DNA from 2 places in the Jezberella sp. genome. Region 1 is predicted to be linked to the other one. Evidence: predicted binding sites of a transcription regulator. Region 1 holds the regulator's gene; the other holds the start of a gene.
The links. The regulator LexA, encoded in region 1, represses DNA repair genes until DNA is damaged. The targets are predictions, from matches to a motif close to ACTGTATNNNNATACAGT.

Region 1 (8,042 bases):
CGCGGCACGCCCAATCGTCTGGATCAAACTTCGTTCAGAACGTAAAAAACCTTCTTTGTCCGCATCCAAGATTGCCACCAGCGATACTTCAGGGATATCCAAGCCTTCGCGCAGCAAGTTAATGCCAACCAAAACATCGAAAACCCCGAGTCTCAGATCTCGCAAAATTTCGACTCGTTCTACCGTATCAATGTCTGAATGCAAATACCGAACCCGAATGCCATGCTCATTGAGGTAGTCAGTTAAATCCTCAGCCATGCGCTTCGTGAGCGTGGTCACCAGTACGCGCTCTTCGACGGCGACTCTCAACTTGATTTCACCCAGCAAATCATCGACCTGAGTGCGTGCCGGACGAACCTCAACAATGGGATCTACCAATCCGGTCGGACGAACCACTTGTTCGACCACATTGTCGCTATGCGCTTGCTCGTAATGACCGGGTGTCGCTGATACGAAGACACACTGACGCATCCTTGCCTCGAACTCCTCGAGTTTGAGCGGGCGATTATCAAGTGCCGACGGCAATCTAAAACCATAGGTCACCAAGGTGTCTTTACGAGCGCGGTCGCCTCGATACATACCGCCAAGCTGTCCGATGGTGACATGGCTCTCATCGATAAACATCAAAGCATCGCTCGGCAGGTAATCGATCAGCGTTGGCGGAGGATCGCCGGGAGCCGCACCTGACAAATGTCGAGAATAATTCTCAATCCCTTTGCAAAACCCAAGTTCGACCAACATCTCTAGGTCGAATTTTGTGCGTTGCTCAATCCGTTGCGCCTCAACGAGATGCCCTGCGTCAACGAAATATTTCGTCCGTTCACGCAACTCATCCTTGATGGTTTCGATGGCACGCAACACCGTGTCTCTTGGCGTCACGTAATGGGAGCCCGGATAAACCGTGAAACGAGGAACTTTGTGTTTGACTTTGCCGGTGAGCGGATCAAACAGTTCAAGCAACTCTACTTCGTCGTCAAACAGCGATACCCGAAGCGCAAGCTCGGCACTTTCTGCTGGAAAAATATCAATGGTTTCGCCCCGCGCCCTGAAAATACCGCGCGTAAATTCGAGATCGTTGCGCTCATATTGCATCGCCACCAGCCGAGCGAGTATCTCGCGCCTGTCGATTCGATCCCCCACGCGCAAAATGAGTACCATGGCGTGGTAATCGCTGGGGTTACCAATACCGTAAATGCACGAAACTGTACCAACAATGATGGTATCCCTTCGCTCTAGCAGACTTTTGGTGGCAGATAGTCGCATCTGCTCGATGTGTTCATTGATCGATGAGTCTTTTTCAATAAACAGATCCCGAGTCGGCACATACGCCTCAGGCTGGTAATAATCATAGTACGAGACAAAATACTCAACCGCGTTCTTGGGGAAAAACTCTCGCATTTCGGCATACAGTTGCGCGGCCAGGGTTTTATTCGGTGCCAACACAATGGCAGGCCGCCCGGTTCGAGCGATGACATTGGCCATGGTGAAGGTCTTACCTGAGCCGGTAACGCCCAACAGTGTCTGACTCATCAACCCATCATTGATCCCCTGCTCTAACTGGTCGATCGCTCGGGGCTGATCACCGGCTGGTGGATAGGGTTGAAAAAGATGGAACGGGCTGTCGGGATAATCCACAAATCTCGGCCCAACACTGCCTGCCACAATGGGCTTGTAGGTGTCGTCTTTGAGGTCGTTTTCGCCTTGAGCGAGCGGGATGGGTGTATCTTCGGTGGTCATGCTAGACTTATTCCGTGAGCCCCCTGAACAGGGGTTAACCATACATTATGTTCTGACTAGATGAAAGCGTCCACCCCAACCTGCGGACACTCAGCCGGAATGACTGTTTACCTTTGATTCCTTTAAAAGCACCCATTTTTTTTAAAACACTCATGAGCACCCTATTCCAGTCTGTTGAACTCGCCCCCCGTGACCCGATTCTTGGCATGACCGAGCAATACAATGCTGACCAGAATCCAGCAAAAGTAAATCTTGGTGTCGGGGTGTATTACGACGATCAAGGTCGCATCCCTGTCCTCAAGGCGGTTGCCCTAGCTGAGGCACAGCGTGCTCAAGCTGGCGCCGCACGTGGTTATCTCCCAATTGAGGGGATCGCAGGCTACAACCAGGCTGCGCAAAAACTGTTGCTCGGTAAAGACTCGCCGCTGCTAGCGGCCGGGCGAGCGCTGACCTTTCAGGGGCTAGGTGGTACCGGTGCCTTGAAAATTGGGGCCGACTTTATTCAACAATTGGTGCCAGGCGCAAAGGTGGCGATCAGCAATCCAAGCTGGGAGAATCACCGCGCGTTGTTTGAGCGAGCTGGTTTTGAGGTGGTCAATTACCCGTACTACGATGCGACTACTCACGGTGTCGATTTCGCTGCGATGGTGGGCTTTCTCAAAGCGCTGCCACCCCAAAGCGTCGTCGTCCTGCACGCCTGTTGTCATAACCCAACGGGCGCTGATTTGACCATCGAACAATGGCGCGAGGTAGCCCAAATCGTCAAATCGGGTGATCTGATTCCTTTTCTGGATATTGCCTATCAGGGCTTCGGTGATGGGGTCGATGCGGATGCAGCCGCAGTCAGACTTTTCGCCGACATGGACATCACGATGTTCATCAGTTCATCTTTTTCTAAATCGTTTTCCTTTTATGGCGAGCGCGTTGGCGCCTTAACGATCATCACAGGTAGCAAAGATGAATCGAGCCGCGTGCTGAGTCAAGTCAAGCGCGTGATCCGGTCTAATTACTCAAATCCGCCGACTCACGGTGGCACAATCGTCGCATCCGTCTTGAACTCGCCTGAGCTCGCGGCCATGTGGGATCAAGAGTTAGGCGAAATGCGTGACCGCATCCGCTTAATGCGTCAACAATTTGTTCAGAAACTCAAAGCGCACGGTGTCAAACAAGACTTTGATTTTGTACTCAAACAACGCGGTATGTTTTCTTATTCGGGGCTCACAGCCGCTCAAGTGGAACGCATCCGCGCAGAACACGGTATCTACGCATTAAGTAGCGGTCGAATTTGTGTCGCTGCCCTTAACAGCCGCAATATCGATAGAGTCATTGCAGCGATCGCTTCCGTCGTTTAAGCGACATAACGTCCACGAACCGGCCTCCTCTGATGGTCGGTTCGGTCTCTGGGTATTGACTTGCCTTTCTGCCCGATCAAGGTCACAATACAGCCTGTATATAAACACAGCACCGTATGAGGCAAGCATGGCAACCCTACTGACCGAGCGTCAACAGCAAATTCTGGATCTCATCCGGCAAGCCGTCGCCCATACTGGCTTCCCTCCTACGCGGGCAGAAATTGCCCAAACGCTAGGCTTCAAGTCGGCCAATGCCGCAGAAGACCACCTCAGGGCCCTTGCAAAAAAAGGGGTCATTGAATTAACGGCGGGTGCTTCGCGAGGTATCAAGCTGACCGACGCCGCGCGAATGTACGAGAATCTTCAAGAATTTGATTCCGCAGATGACCCAGTCAAATACAGGCATGACGTGTCTGCCCCTCAGGGTCTGGGGCAACTGATCTTGCCCGTGGTTGGCCGAGTTGCTGCGGGTCATCCAGTTCTGGCCATTGAAAATATTGAACGCGAAATCAATGTGGATCCCGCGCTGTTCACTCAAACACCCGATTACTTACTGATGGTAAAAGGGCTGAGCATGCGTGACGCAGGCATCTTGGATGGGGATTTATTGGCAGTCAAGAAGGCGACCGACGCGAGAAACGGTCAAATCGTGGTGGCGAGAATAGACGATGAAGTCACCGTCAAACGCTATCACAAGAAGGGTTCGATTATCCAACTGTTGCCAGAAAATCCAGATTTCGACCCGATTATCATCGCATCAGACCAAGATTTTTCAATTGAAGGCATTGCGGCTGGATTGATCCGAACCTCACCCCTGCAATAGACAACAAGTTACAGATCGCGCCAGCTATCCAAGTGGCGACGATCGCGCTTGGTCGGTCTACCGTCGATGGTGTTTGATGGTTCTCGATAGAAACGGTGATTTTCTGCTGCTTGCTGTCGCTTGAGGGCACTCTCTGGTGTTTCTTCAAAAAGCAAACGCGCCAGAGCGGCGCTGCGCCTTATATCAGTAATACCGCGAACAATCAGTTCAGTCCTATCCTGTTCTCTGACAATCAGCAGTCTGTCGCCGACTTTGACCCCTCGAGCCGGTTTCGCCCGATCGCCGTTGACATGCACTCGACCGGCCTCAATCGATGCAGTGGCTAGGGATCGCGATTTGAAAAACCGCGCTGCCCAAAGCCACTTATCAACTCGAACTGAATCCGAAAACTCAATCACTCGTTCACACCAGCCAACAAGACTAGTGTTTCAACACGGGATCTTCGCCTTCTGCCGTGTCCGGTTTAGCGGTGACAATCGCTTCCTCATGAACGGGCGCCTCATCTGGTATCGGTTGAGGCGCACGCTCTAAGGCAACGGCTAAGACTTTGTCGATCCAACGCACGGGCACAATGTCGAGGTGATTTTTAACGCTGTCAGGGATTTCAGCAAGGTCTTTGACGTTTTCCTCGGGAATCAGCACGGTTTTAATGCCGCCACGATGCGCCGCAAGCAACTTCTCCTTCAGACCACCAATGGCCAAAACTTCACCGCGCAACGTGATTTCACCCGTCATCGCAACATCAGCCCGAACTGGAATATGCGTCAAAGCTGACACGATCGCTGTCGTGATCGCAATGCCAGCAGATGGGCCATCCTTAGGTGTCGCGCCTTCCGGGAAATGTACGTGGATATCACGCTTCTCGAACAAGCTGTCAGCAATCCCAAGCCTTCTTGAACGAGCGCGAACCACTGATCTGGCCGCCTCGACAGATTCTTTCATGACATCGCCAATTGAGCCCGTACGCTGTATCACCCCTTTGCCGGGCATATCTACGACTTCGATCGTGAGAAGATCGCCGCCCACCTCAGTCCACGCCAAGCCAGTCACTTGTCCGATCTGATTGTCTTTCTCAGCCATACCAAAGGTGAACTTTCGCACACCCAGGTAATCGTTCAAGTTGTCAGCATTCACCAACACCTGAGGTAATGGCTCTTTACTTTTTGCAAGCCGATGAGCCTCGGCATCTGCCAGTAATTTTTTAACCACTTTACGGCAGATCTTGCCGACTTCACGCTCTAAAGAACGCACACCAGCCTCTCGGGTGTAGTAGCGCACAATATCACGAATGGCCGATTCATCGACCACCAATTCATCGGGCTTGACGCCATTGTTCTTCATGACCTTAGGCAACAGGTGATCTGTTGCAATATGAATTTTTTCGTCTTCGGTATAACCCGACAAACGAATGACTTCCATACGGTCGAGCAACGCTGCCGGGATGTTCAGGGTGTTACTCGTCGCAACAAACATGACATCCGACAAATCAAAATCCACCTCTACATAGTGGTCTTGAAACGTGTGGTTTTGCTCAGGATCGAGTACCTCAAGCAAGGCCGAGGCTGGATCACCCCGAAAATCCATGCCAAGCTTGTCGATTTCATCGAGCAAAAACAGTGGATTACGGACTGCAACTTTGGTCATATTTTGAAGGATTTTGCCCGGCATTGACCCAATGTAGGTGCGTCGATGACCGCGGATTTCAGCTTCGTCCCGCACACCACCCAAGGCCATCCGTACAAACTTACGGTTGGTTGCTTTGGCAATTGACTGACCCAAAGAGGTTTTACCCACGCCTGGTGGTCCGACGAGGCACAAAATCGGGGCTTTCACCTTGTCAACGCGCTGTTGTACCGCGAGGTACTCAAGGATGCGCTCTTTCACTTTGTCTAAGCCGTAGTGATCATTATCCAAGACCGACTCAGCATTCGGGATAGAGTTATTAACCTTGCTCTTTTTACGCCAAGGCAGGTTGATCACCGTATCAATGTAGTTACGAACGACCGTTGCTTCGGCAGACATCGGCGACATCAACTTCAGCTTCTTTAGCTCGCTATCGACTTTCTTGCGAGCATCTTTAGGCAATTGAGCCGCTTGAATCTTTTTCTCAAGCTCTTCAATGTCAGCCCCTTCTTCACCCTCGCCGAGCTCTTTCTGAATGGCTTTCACTTGCTCGTTGAGGTAGTAATCGCGCTGGCTTTTTTCCATTTGCTTTTTGACGCGGCCGCGGATGCGCTTTTCGACTTGCAGGATATCAATCTCTGTCTCAAGTTGTGAAAGCAAAGCCTCAAGACGCTCAGAGGTACTCACAATTTCGAGCATCTTCTGCTTTTGCTCGAGTTTCAACGGCAAATGAGCCGCGATGGTATCTGCCAAGCGACCAGCATCATCAATGCCACCCAGAGAGGTCAGAATCTCAGGGGGAATTTTCTTGTTTAGTTTGACGTATTGCTCGAATTGCGCAACGATCGCCCTGCGCAACGCTTCGACTTCAGAGCCGGCAGACACATCGGGAGCAATCGGCAAAACTTCTGCGGTAAAGTGCGTCTCTGAATCCTGGATTGCTGCCACACGGGCCCGTTGCGATCCCTCGACAAGCACTTTGACGGTGCCGTCAGGCAGCTTGAGCATCTGTAAAATAATGGCGACACAACCAATTTCATAGACGTCATCGGGGGTTGGATCATCTTTGCCTGCTGATTTTTGCGCGGCCAACATGATGCTTTTACCCGCCTCCATGGCAGCCTCAAGCGCTCTGATTGAACGCGGACGCCCCACAAACAAGGGGATCACCATATGAGGGAACACCACCACGTCGCGCAGGGGAAGCAAAGGTAAATTAATTAACTCGGAAGGAAGGGTCTGATTTCCAGACATAAGTAAATCCTAATCAGTTCTCGGCAAATCCGAACAGGGCAAAGCAGCCGTCGCGATACCCGTAATATCACTACAGTTCTGTTATGTAGACGATAGCCTAAATTTCAAGGTTTTTTTCAAACAGTCGAAAAAAAAGCCTTCAAAACGAATGAAGGCTTTTTAAAAATGGCGCAGTCTATGATCACGCTGCAGCATCTTGAATGTTGCGGCGACTCGTCTCGGCCGGTGTCGCGTCTGTCTCTTCACCGTAGACTAAAAGAGGTTTGCTCTTACCGTCAATACATGTGTCCTCAACAACCACCCGTTTGACATTACCTTGGGTAGGTAATTCATACATGGTATCGAGCAAAGCGGCTTCGAGAATAGAGCGTAAGCCACGAGCACCCGTTTTGCGCTTAATCGCTTTGAGTGCGATTGCCTTTAAGGCGGCAGGACGAATCTCGAGCTCAGCCCCCTCCATGGCAAACAGTTTTTGAAACTGCTTAACGACTGCATTCTTGGGCTCGGTCAAAATCTGAACCAATGCATCTTCGTCTAGCTCTTGAAGCGTTGCAACCACAGGGAGACGGCCAACCAACTCGGGAATAATGCCAAATTTGACCAAATCCTCGGGCTCAACCTCTAAGAAGGTATCACCAGTCGATTTTTCGGATTTTGCGTCCACCGATGCACTGAAACCAATGCCTGAGCGTTCGGTACGATTGCGAATGACTTTTTCAAGACCATCAAACGCACCACCAACGATAAACAGGATATTGGTCGTGTCAACTTGGACGAAGTCTTGATTGGGATGCTTGCGTCCCCCTTGCGGAGGAACAGAGGCAACTGTCCCTTCAATCAGTTTGAGCAGTGCTTGCTGCACCCCTTCACCGGATACGTCTCGGGTGATAGATGGGTTATCTGATTTGCGTGAAATCTTGTCAATCTCATCGATGTAAACAATCGCTTGCTGCGCCTTATCCACTTCATAATTGCAGTTCTGCAGCAATTTTTGAATGATATTTTCGACATCTTCGCCGACGTAGCCCGCTTCTGTCAGCGTGGTCGCATCGGCCATCACGAAGGGGACATTCAATTGGCGCGCGAGCGTCTGCGCTAGCAGTGTCTTGCCAGAACCCGTGGGCCCGATCAGCAAAATATTGCTCTTTGACAACTCGACATCGTCACCTTTGATGTCACCATGCCGTAAACGCTTGTAATGATTGTAGACAGCGACAGCAAGCACCCGTTTTGGCGCCTCTTGACCAATCACA
Region 2 (8,042 bases), on a different contig from region 1:
GGTAAAAGTTTAATTGAGCACGAAAAAATTGAGCACTAATCACCTGTGTTTTTAGTCTCAATCAGCTCGCACACGTCAGACTCAGGTGCTCGATACCATTCTGGATAGAACTCTTTTGTCACGGGACCATCTAGGCGCCACGCGTGGCAACCGCCAAGCATAAACGGCTTTTTCGTTGACTTGTTGGGATCTGAACGCCGACGACCAGACATCGTCTGTATGGCGACTGTTGGCAAAACAGATGTCAGTTCACTGATGTGAGTGCAACCACTGGTCGTACCAAAGCGGTCTTTGACTTGTTGTCGAAAACTCTTAAGCAAATTCATACCAATAAGCTCTTGATATACCGGAGCAATTTCTGTGCAACGACCATCAAAAGGCGCCGAGTCGTAGACTGCTTGAGCCTGCACGATCTCGAAAGTGTGATCAATGGTAATGCGCACATGCATGTGGTGAAACGCAAAGCCGGCCGGTCTGATGCCGCCATCATTTTGAGTGAAATCGTAAGATTTCGTGTCAATCAATTCGGCTTCGATATCCCACAGGCCGTCTTCTCTCTCAAAAGAGTGCACCTGAATCGATCGATTATGCATCGGCTTTCGGGCAACGGCGGGCTGGGGTAGAGGCATGGGCAAGGATTTTGGTAGAGAAATCGCATTGAACCGTATAAATATACCGCAATGCAACAAGAACTTGAGTATAGCGCATGCCTAATCAATATCGTCTTCTCTCAACCCAGACTTCAAGATCTTGTGAATAACCTCATTCGAGAAACCTCGGGCCGCCAGAAAACGCCCTTGTTTGGCATATTCATTGGCATCTTTGGGTGATCCTGCTCGACCAAACCGTTTGAGCCAGACTTGATAAGCCCTTTCTCTCTCCGTGCCTTTAAGTTGATCCTTCACTTGCGCGATCTGCTGCTCGGAAATCCCCTGAGCCTTCAAGGCTTGAACGATCCGCAGGTTGCCGTGCAAACCTGCCTTACGATGAACTAAACCATGAACATACCGGCTGTCTGATTGCCATCCGCCCGCCACCAGCTCATTCAAAAGGGTCTCTAATTGCTCTGGGTTGTCGCAATGGGGCTGCAACTTAGCCGCTAACTCGGCTCGACTGTGCTCACGTCTTGACAACAATGAGACGGCCCGGGCTTTGAGGGAAAGCCCAGGCCGCTTTTTTACTGCCGATCCTGGTACAAAATCGTCGTCTGACATGGCATTGATAATTAGACGGCATCATCCAAAGCAGGGTCTTCTGCAACGACCGCTTTACTGGCCTTGGACGTTTTGGCAGGGGCTGCGACAGGGGGTACGCCACCCACGCGCAGCGACACCCCTAGCTTTTCTCGAACTTTATTTTCGATGTCAATCGCCATCGCAGGCCTTTCACGCAAATACTCACGCACATTATCTTTACCTTGGCCAATTCGCTCGCCACTATAACTGAACCAAGCACCCGCTTTGTCAACGACGCCTGCGACCACACCCAGATCAATGATCTCGCCTTCGCGTGAAATGCCAGACCCATACATGATGTCGAACTCTGCTTGTTTAAACGGTGGTGCTATCTTGTTTTTGACGACCTTGACGCGAGTTTCGTTACCAACAACCTCATCACCCTTCTTGATCGAACCAATACGTCGAATATCAAGGCGGACGGAGGCATAAAACTTCAACGCATTGCCACCCGTGGTGGTTTCAGGACTGCCGAACATCACCCCGATTTTCATGCGGATCTGATTAATGAAGATAACCATACAGTTAGTTCGTTTGATGCTGGCCGTCAACTTACGCAGCGCCTGACTCATCAATCGGGCCTGCAAGCCGGGCAAAGAGTCACCCATCTCACCTTCAATTTCGGCCTTTGGGACCAAAGCCGCAACAGAATCAATCACAATCAGATCAACGGAACCCGAGCGAACGAGGGCATCGGTAATTTCTAGGGCTTGTTCACCGGTGTCAGGTTGCGAGATAAGCAAATCCGTCAGGTTGACGCCTAATTTTGACGCATACTGGACATCAAGGGCATGTTCTGCGTCGATAAAAGCGCAAGTGCCCCCCACTTTTTGCATTTCGGCAATCACTTGCAAGGTCAGCGTCGTTTTGCCAGAAGATTCAGGGCCATAGATTTCAATGACGCGACCCCTGGGCAAACCGCCAACGCCCAGTGCAACATCCAACCCCAAGGAGCCCGTTGAGACGACTTGAATATCGTGCTCAACCTCATTGTCGCCGTACCGCATGACCGAACCCTTACCGAACTGCTTTTCAATCTGCGAGAGTGCCGCTGCTAACGCCTTGCCTTTCTCGGATGAGCCAGCCTTGAGGGTTTTATCGTCCATTTATATATCCTTAAACTTTGATCGGTGCGCAGACATCGAGGTCTTTCGCAATGCGGAAATTATGACATCCAAATAATACTGTACATAACAACAGTATAGCGAAAAAATCCTCGCACATCTTCGACTTCGTTGCCTCGTGAACGTCTTTTTTCAAGATTGTTGTTATTTTGTGCTCTCGCTCAACCAGGGCGAACCATGCACCAAAACCCGCTCATTGGCTTCAGATTAAAGCATCCAAAGCACCAAACTAGGGCTGATACCAATAGGATTTACCCTAGAAACTGTCTTTTAGGGTGCATTCAATGGTGACGCATCGGATTATTGTGGCAACTAGATGACAGCACCTCAGTGGGTGCTCACGTAGAACTTAAACAGACCGCATAGGAAATTGCCATGATCGACCCAACGGTTGCCAAAATTCAAGCAAATCCGAAGTACTTAGAACTCAAAAGAAGACGTAATACCCTTGGCTGGAGCTTATCCATCGCCATGCTCCTTGCTTATTACGGTTTCATTTGCCTGATTGCGTGGAATAAAGCCTTTTTGTCCACACCAATAGGCACGGGGGTCACCACCATCGGCGTGCCCATTGGCCTAGGATTGATTGTTTTTACCGTGCTCATCACGCTCTATTACGTGAATCACGCCAACAAAGAGTTTGACGGGTTGACCGCAGAAATCCTAGAAGAGGCAAAATAATGAAATTCGTTCACAAATTACTTGCGATCTCGCCTTTTGTGGCCGCTGCCAATCTGAGTGTCGCTGCCGTTGATGTTGGCCAGGCTGAAAAGCAAGCCACTAACTGGGTTGCCATCATCCTGTTCGCGTCGTTTGTCGCCTTGACACTGTGGATCACCAAATGGGCGGCTGCAAGAACCAAGTCTGCCTCTGATTTCTATACAGCAGGCGGTGGCATCACGGGCTTTCAGAACGGCCTGGCGATTGCAGGCGACTATATGTCGGCGGCATCATTTTTAGGTATTTCTGCGATGGTGATGGGTGTCGGCTATGACGGCATCATCTATTCAATCGGTTTTCTGGTCGGCTGGCCAGTGCTGACATTCTTAATGGCAGAGCGGTTGCGTAATTTAGGTAAATTCACGTTTGCCGACGTCGCCGGGTACCGCTTTAAGAATGGCCCGATCCGCACCTTTGCGGCATCTGGCACCTTGGTGACTGTTGCATTTTATTTGATTGCTCAGATGGTGGGTGCAGGGCAACTGATCAAGCTGCTGTTTGGTCTGGACTACTACATTGCAGTGATCATTGTTGGCGCGCTGATGATGGTTTATGTGCTTTTCGGGGGCATGACTGCCACCACCTGGGTGCAGATCATCAAAGCCGTCATGTTGCTGAGCGGCGTGACCTTCATGGCCTTCATGGTGCTCAAACATTACGGTTTCAGCCTTGAGGCATTGTTCGCAGATGCGGTCAAAGTCAAAACCACCATCGCGATTAACAACGGTAAATCTGCCGCAGAAGCCGCCATTATTGGTGGATCGGTCATGCGTCCTGGCGGCTTTATCAGTGATCCGGTGTCGGCCATCTCGTTTGGCATGGCGCTGATGTTTGGTACTGCAGGTTTGCCACATATTTTGATGCGCTTCTTTACCGTCCCTTCGGCTAAAGAGGCTCGCAAATCGGTATTGTGGGCAACGACCTGGATTGGCTACTTTTACGTCCTCATCTTCATTATTGGCTTTGGCGCAATCACGTTGGTGTTGACCAACCCAGCAATGGCAGATGTTGCTAAGGGGGTCATCAAAGGTGGTGCGGGTACGGCAAACATGGCGGCAGTCCTGGTCGCTGAAGCGGTCGGCGGCAACGTGTTCTTCGGCTTTATTTCTGCGGTCGCCTTTGCAACCATCTTGGCCGTGGTGGCGGGCTTAACCCTCTCAGGCGCCTCTGCCGTCTCTCATGATCTGTACGCAACCGTATTCAAGGGCGGCAAGGCTGACAGCGCCTCAGAATTGCGAGTCTCGCGCATCACTACCCTTTGTCTTGGCCTTGTCGCCGTGGTCTTAGGGATTGCCTTTGAAAAGCAAAATATCGCGTTCATGGTGGCACTGGCTTTTGCGGTTGCTGCGTCTGCCAACTTCCCTGTCTTGTTCATGTCGGTGCTCTGGAAGAACTGCACCACGCGTGGCGCGGTCATTGGCGGATTCTTAGGATTGATCTCTTCGGTTGCGCTGACCGTGGTGTCGCCCGCCGTCTGGGAGGCTGTCATCGGTCATCCTAAAGGGTCGGCATTATTTCCCTACGCCTCGCCTGCGCTGTTCTCGATGACTATCGGTTTTGTCGGGGTCTGGTTTTTCTCGATCACGGACAACAGCGACCAAGCCAAGACCGAGCGCGAACTTTTTGCAGCCCAACAAGTTCGGTCAGAGACCGGATTAGGCGCCTCAGGGGTGTCTGGTCACTAATACAACAACAATGAAGATAACGATCAAGGCCAGTGCGATTCAATTGCTCTGGTCCTATCAAGCCCCTTCGGGGGCTTTTTTATTTAGGTGCGGATCCCGTGGTTGTTACAGACAGCTGCCGACGAAAATAACGCAATACGGTACCTAACAAGGGGACTTTTTCATAAACTTGTTTGGCCGCATCCCAATAATCGCGGTGAACGGTAATCAAGCCTTGCTCATCAATTTCGAATTGCGTGCATCCTGCGATTGTGTGCGTGTGACCTCGCAACACAAATTCAAATGTCCAAACCATGAAAGCTTCGTGGTCATGGCTCAATATTCGATCAATGGTAAAGCGCGGTCCCTCGAGCGTGTCGAACATGTGCGCGTAAATTGCCTTGACCCGCGCAATCCCTTCGACCTCATTAAATGGATCTGAAAAGCTCGCCTTCGCGCTGTAAATCGTGTCAATCAATTCGAGCGATTGAGGCGTCAATTGCTCAAACCACGTTGCAATCGTTTGGTAGCGAGGTCTGGTGCTGTCGAGTTCGGCCATGGCTCACTCACATTTTGGTGGTTTTGTGCAAAATCGCAAAACGAATCGAATACGGCAAACGACTAATGAATCGCAGCACCCCGCCAAATACCCGAGGAAAGCGAATTTCAAACTGCCCTCTTTCAAAACCGACCATCATGGCGCGTGCCGCTTCAAGGGGGGTCATGAGACCTGGCATTTCGAAATCATTGCCAGAGGTCATGGGCGTTTGGACAAATCCCGGACTCACGAGATAGATAGCCAGGCCTTTGGGCGCGAGTTCAAAGTAAAGCGTCTCGGCCAGGTTGTTCATGGCAGCCTTGGTCGCGCCGTAAATCATCGCTTTCGGCAAACCCGTGTAGCTGGAAATACTCGCAATCATGGCAATGCCTCCGTGCCCCTGCTCAAGAAAGTAAGGGACAACGACCGATAAGCCGCGATAGACGCTGACGACGTTTAAATCGAAACTTTTGACCGCAAAGTCGATATCCTCTGCCTTGAAATCCCAGCTTTGGATGGGGTCGTAGCGGGCCGCCCCCATGACGATCAGATCTAGCCCGCCCATCTTTTGCACGGTTTCCGACATCGCCTGTGGCCAGGCGGCTGAATCGCTCGCATCAAATGCGACCACATGCGCTTTGGGATGCGCGCCTGCAACTTGAGTCAGCTCGCCAACACGCCGCGCAGACACTGTGACCGTGGCGCCCGCCTGCAACATGGCGCTGGCCAGTGCCGCACCAATACCGCTTGAGGCGCCAACGATCCAAACGCGTTGTTGACCCCAAGCGACAACAGGTTTGTTCAGTGGTTTGAGCCAAGAAAACATCATGGGCGACCTGCGGTCAGATGGCTGGCGGGCGATGTTGCCACCGTGTCAGATCTCTTACGAAAAAACAAGGTGACCTCGCCCAAATCAAAACCGAACTTAGACATCGTCGAACGATTCAACATGGTTTGGCCATCCATCTGCCACATCCAATCATCGAAACTGACCTCATACACCTTACCGTCAACGGGCAGCTTCAACACGTACCTCCAGTGCAAGGCATTACCTGATACGTGGCCAATGGCAATCCCAACAACGTCGTCGGCGGTGCCCTGCCAGCTGCCATCTGCCTGCCGTTTCAGTGTCCAGACTCGGCGCTGTTTTTCGCCATCAGAGTAAAGAAAGTGCTCATCAAGCGTGCCTTCATCCTGTGATGTCCAGTTCGCTTGTATTTCGACCGTAAATCGTCGTGCAATCTCACCTGAGCGTTTTTGAAAAACACCCCAGGCATCGATCGACCCGTTTAGAAAAACAGGCAAATCCAATTTCGGATTTTCATTAGCATATTGAGTGACATCAACCCCACTGCAGGCAGTCAGCATGGCGGTCGATAAAGACGCGACTATCGCTTTAAGTTTCATTGACGAGCTCCTTGTACTTCGGGTGCCCCAGCAGGATGCTGGGATACATAATCCATATCGCTATGATTTTGAATAAGGTCGGTAAAAAAGCATAAAGCGCTGCGACAGCAGCCGCCGTCGTCGGCTCACCTGGTCGGTAGTTCAGGCTTTCAAGTAACGGCAAACTCAAGCCGGCAGCCAAGGCAAGGGCGAGTTTTGCGACCAGAGCCCAGAGGCCGAAATAGAAACCTGTCGTCTGGCGATGCGACACGGGGATCGCATCGGCCAACATGGCCACGGGTAAAACCAGATCAACCCCAAGCGCCGCACCTGCCATGACACAGACGGCGGCGTACCCAAGCACAGCGCCTTCGCCTAAAAACAGCACGCAAAACAGCGCACTCATTGAAATCACCGTCCCCACCAGCCATGCCCTTGCTTTACCGATACGTGCTGCTAGCCATACCCAGCCAGGCAAGGTCACCAGGCCAGCGAAGAAATACAGACCAAGAAACAGCCCTGTCCACGCTTGCAGCATCAATACATCGTCAATGTAGAAAAGGACTAAGGTGGCGGGCACTGCGACGGCGATCGCGTTAAACAAGTAAAAGCACAACACCCGGCGAACACTGGGTGGCGACAACGCAAAGTGCCAACCGCCGAAAGCGGCATTGCTCATCTGGCGTGGCCGAGCAGTGAAGCTCAGGGTCACCAGCGCGCCCATGATCAAGAGCGCAACAAATAGCCATGAAAAAAACTGATAACCAAGCCTGACGCCAAAACGGCTGACCCAAACGCTCGGTAAAATCGACGCCAGCAATACACCCAAGAGCCCTGCCGTCTCGCGCCATCCGGCAATACGAGTTCTTTCATGGGTGTTATCGGATAATCGTGTGCCCCAGGTGAGGTAACAAACATTGATCAGACTGTGTGAGGTGTAGACAATGAACAGGGACACCGCTAACCAGACTAACAAGCCAGACTCAGAAAACTGAGGCGGCGAAAACAGCATCACAAACCCACAGGACAACCCAATAACGGCAAAAGAGATCAGTATCAACCAACCGTACTTTCTGGTTTGAACTGCGTCAACCAGTCTACCTATCCACGGGTCTTGCACAGTGTCCAGTATACGCGTGGCAAACAGCACGAAGCCAAGCGCCGCTAAGCCGACCCCGAGACTGTCACCGTAGAATTTCGGCGAAATCATATAGATAGGTAGCATCGCCATGGCGAGCGGCAAACCTAGCGCTGAATAAGCAAGTCGCTTTTTAGGGGTCACGGCGTTTGACCCAACAGCGCACGGCGCAATGCGGGCTCACTGGTTTGGGGGCTTAACCAAATCGAGGCGAGACGATCTGCCAAAGCGGCTTGA

Region 2: a site for LexA is predicted at 2,419-2,436, ahead of recA (recombinase RecA). Genes of this name have one in related genera too.

What each region holds. Positions count from the first base shown of each region.
Region 1 is NZ_CBAZRM010000012.1:91,667-99,708, reverse strand. Features, by position in the region: gene uvrB (excinuclease ABC subunit UvrB) at 1-1,737, opposite strand, end outside; gene AC1W8Y_RS10915 (amino acid aminotransferase) at 1,890-3,089, shown strand; gene lexA (transcriptional repressor LexA) at 3,217-3,912, shown strand; gene AC1W8Y_RS10905 (RNA-binding S4 domain-containing protein) at 3,921-4,310, opposite strand; gene lon (endopeptidase La) at 4,333-6,789, opposite strand; gene clpX (ATP-dependent Clp protease ATP-binding subunit ClpX) at 6,971-8,042, opposite strand, start outside.
Region 2 is NZ_CBAZRM010000004.1:98,359-106,400, reverse strand. Features, by position in the region: gene AC1W8Y_RS04235 (DUF2889 domain-containing protein) at 36-629, opposite strand; gene recX (recombination regulator RecX) at 711-1,214, opposite strand; gene recA (recombinase RecA) at 1,226-2,341, opposite strand; gene AC1W8Y_RS04220 (DUF485 domain-containing protein) at 2,735-3,040, shown strand; gene AC1W8Y_RS04215 (cation acetate symporter) at 3,040-4,764, shown strand; gene AC1W8Y_RS04210 (nuclear transport factor 2 family protein) at 4,844-5,302, opposite strand; gene AC1W8Y_RS04205 (SDR family NAD(P)-dependent oxidoreductase) at 5,310-6,110, opposite strand; gene AC1W8Y_RS04200 (DUF3833 domain-containing protein) at 6,107-6,688, opposite strand; gene AC1W8Y_RS04195 (MFS transporter) at 6,678-7,949, opposite strand; gene AC1W8Y_RS04190 (chalcone isomerase family protein) at 7,946-8,042, opposite strand, start outside.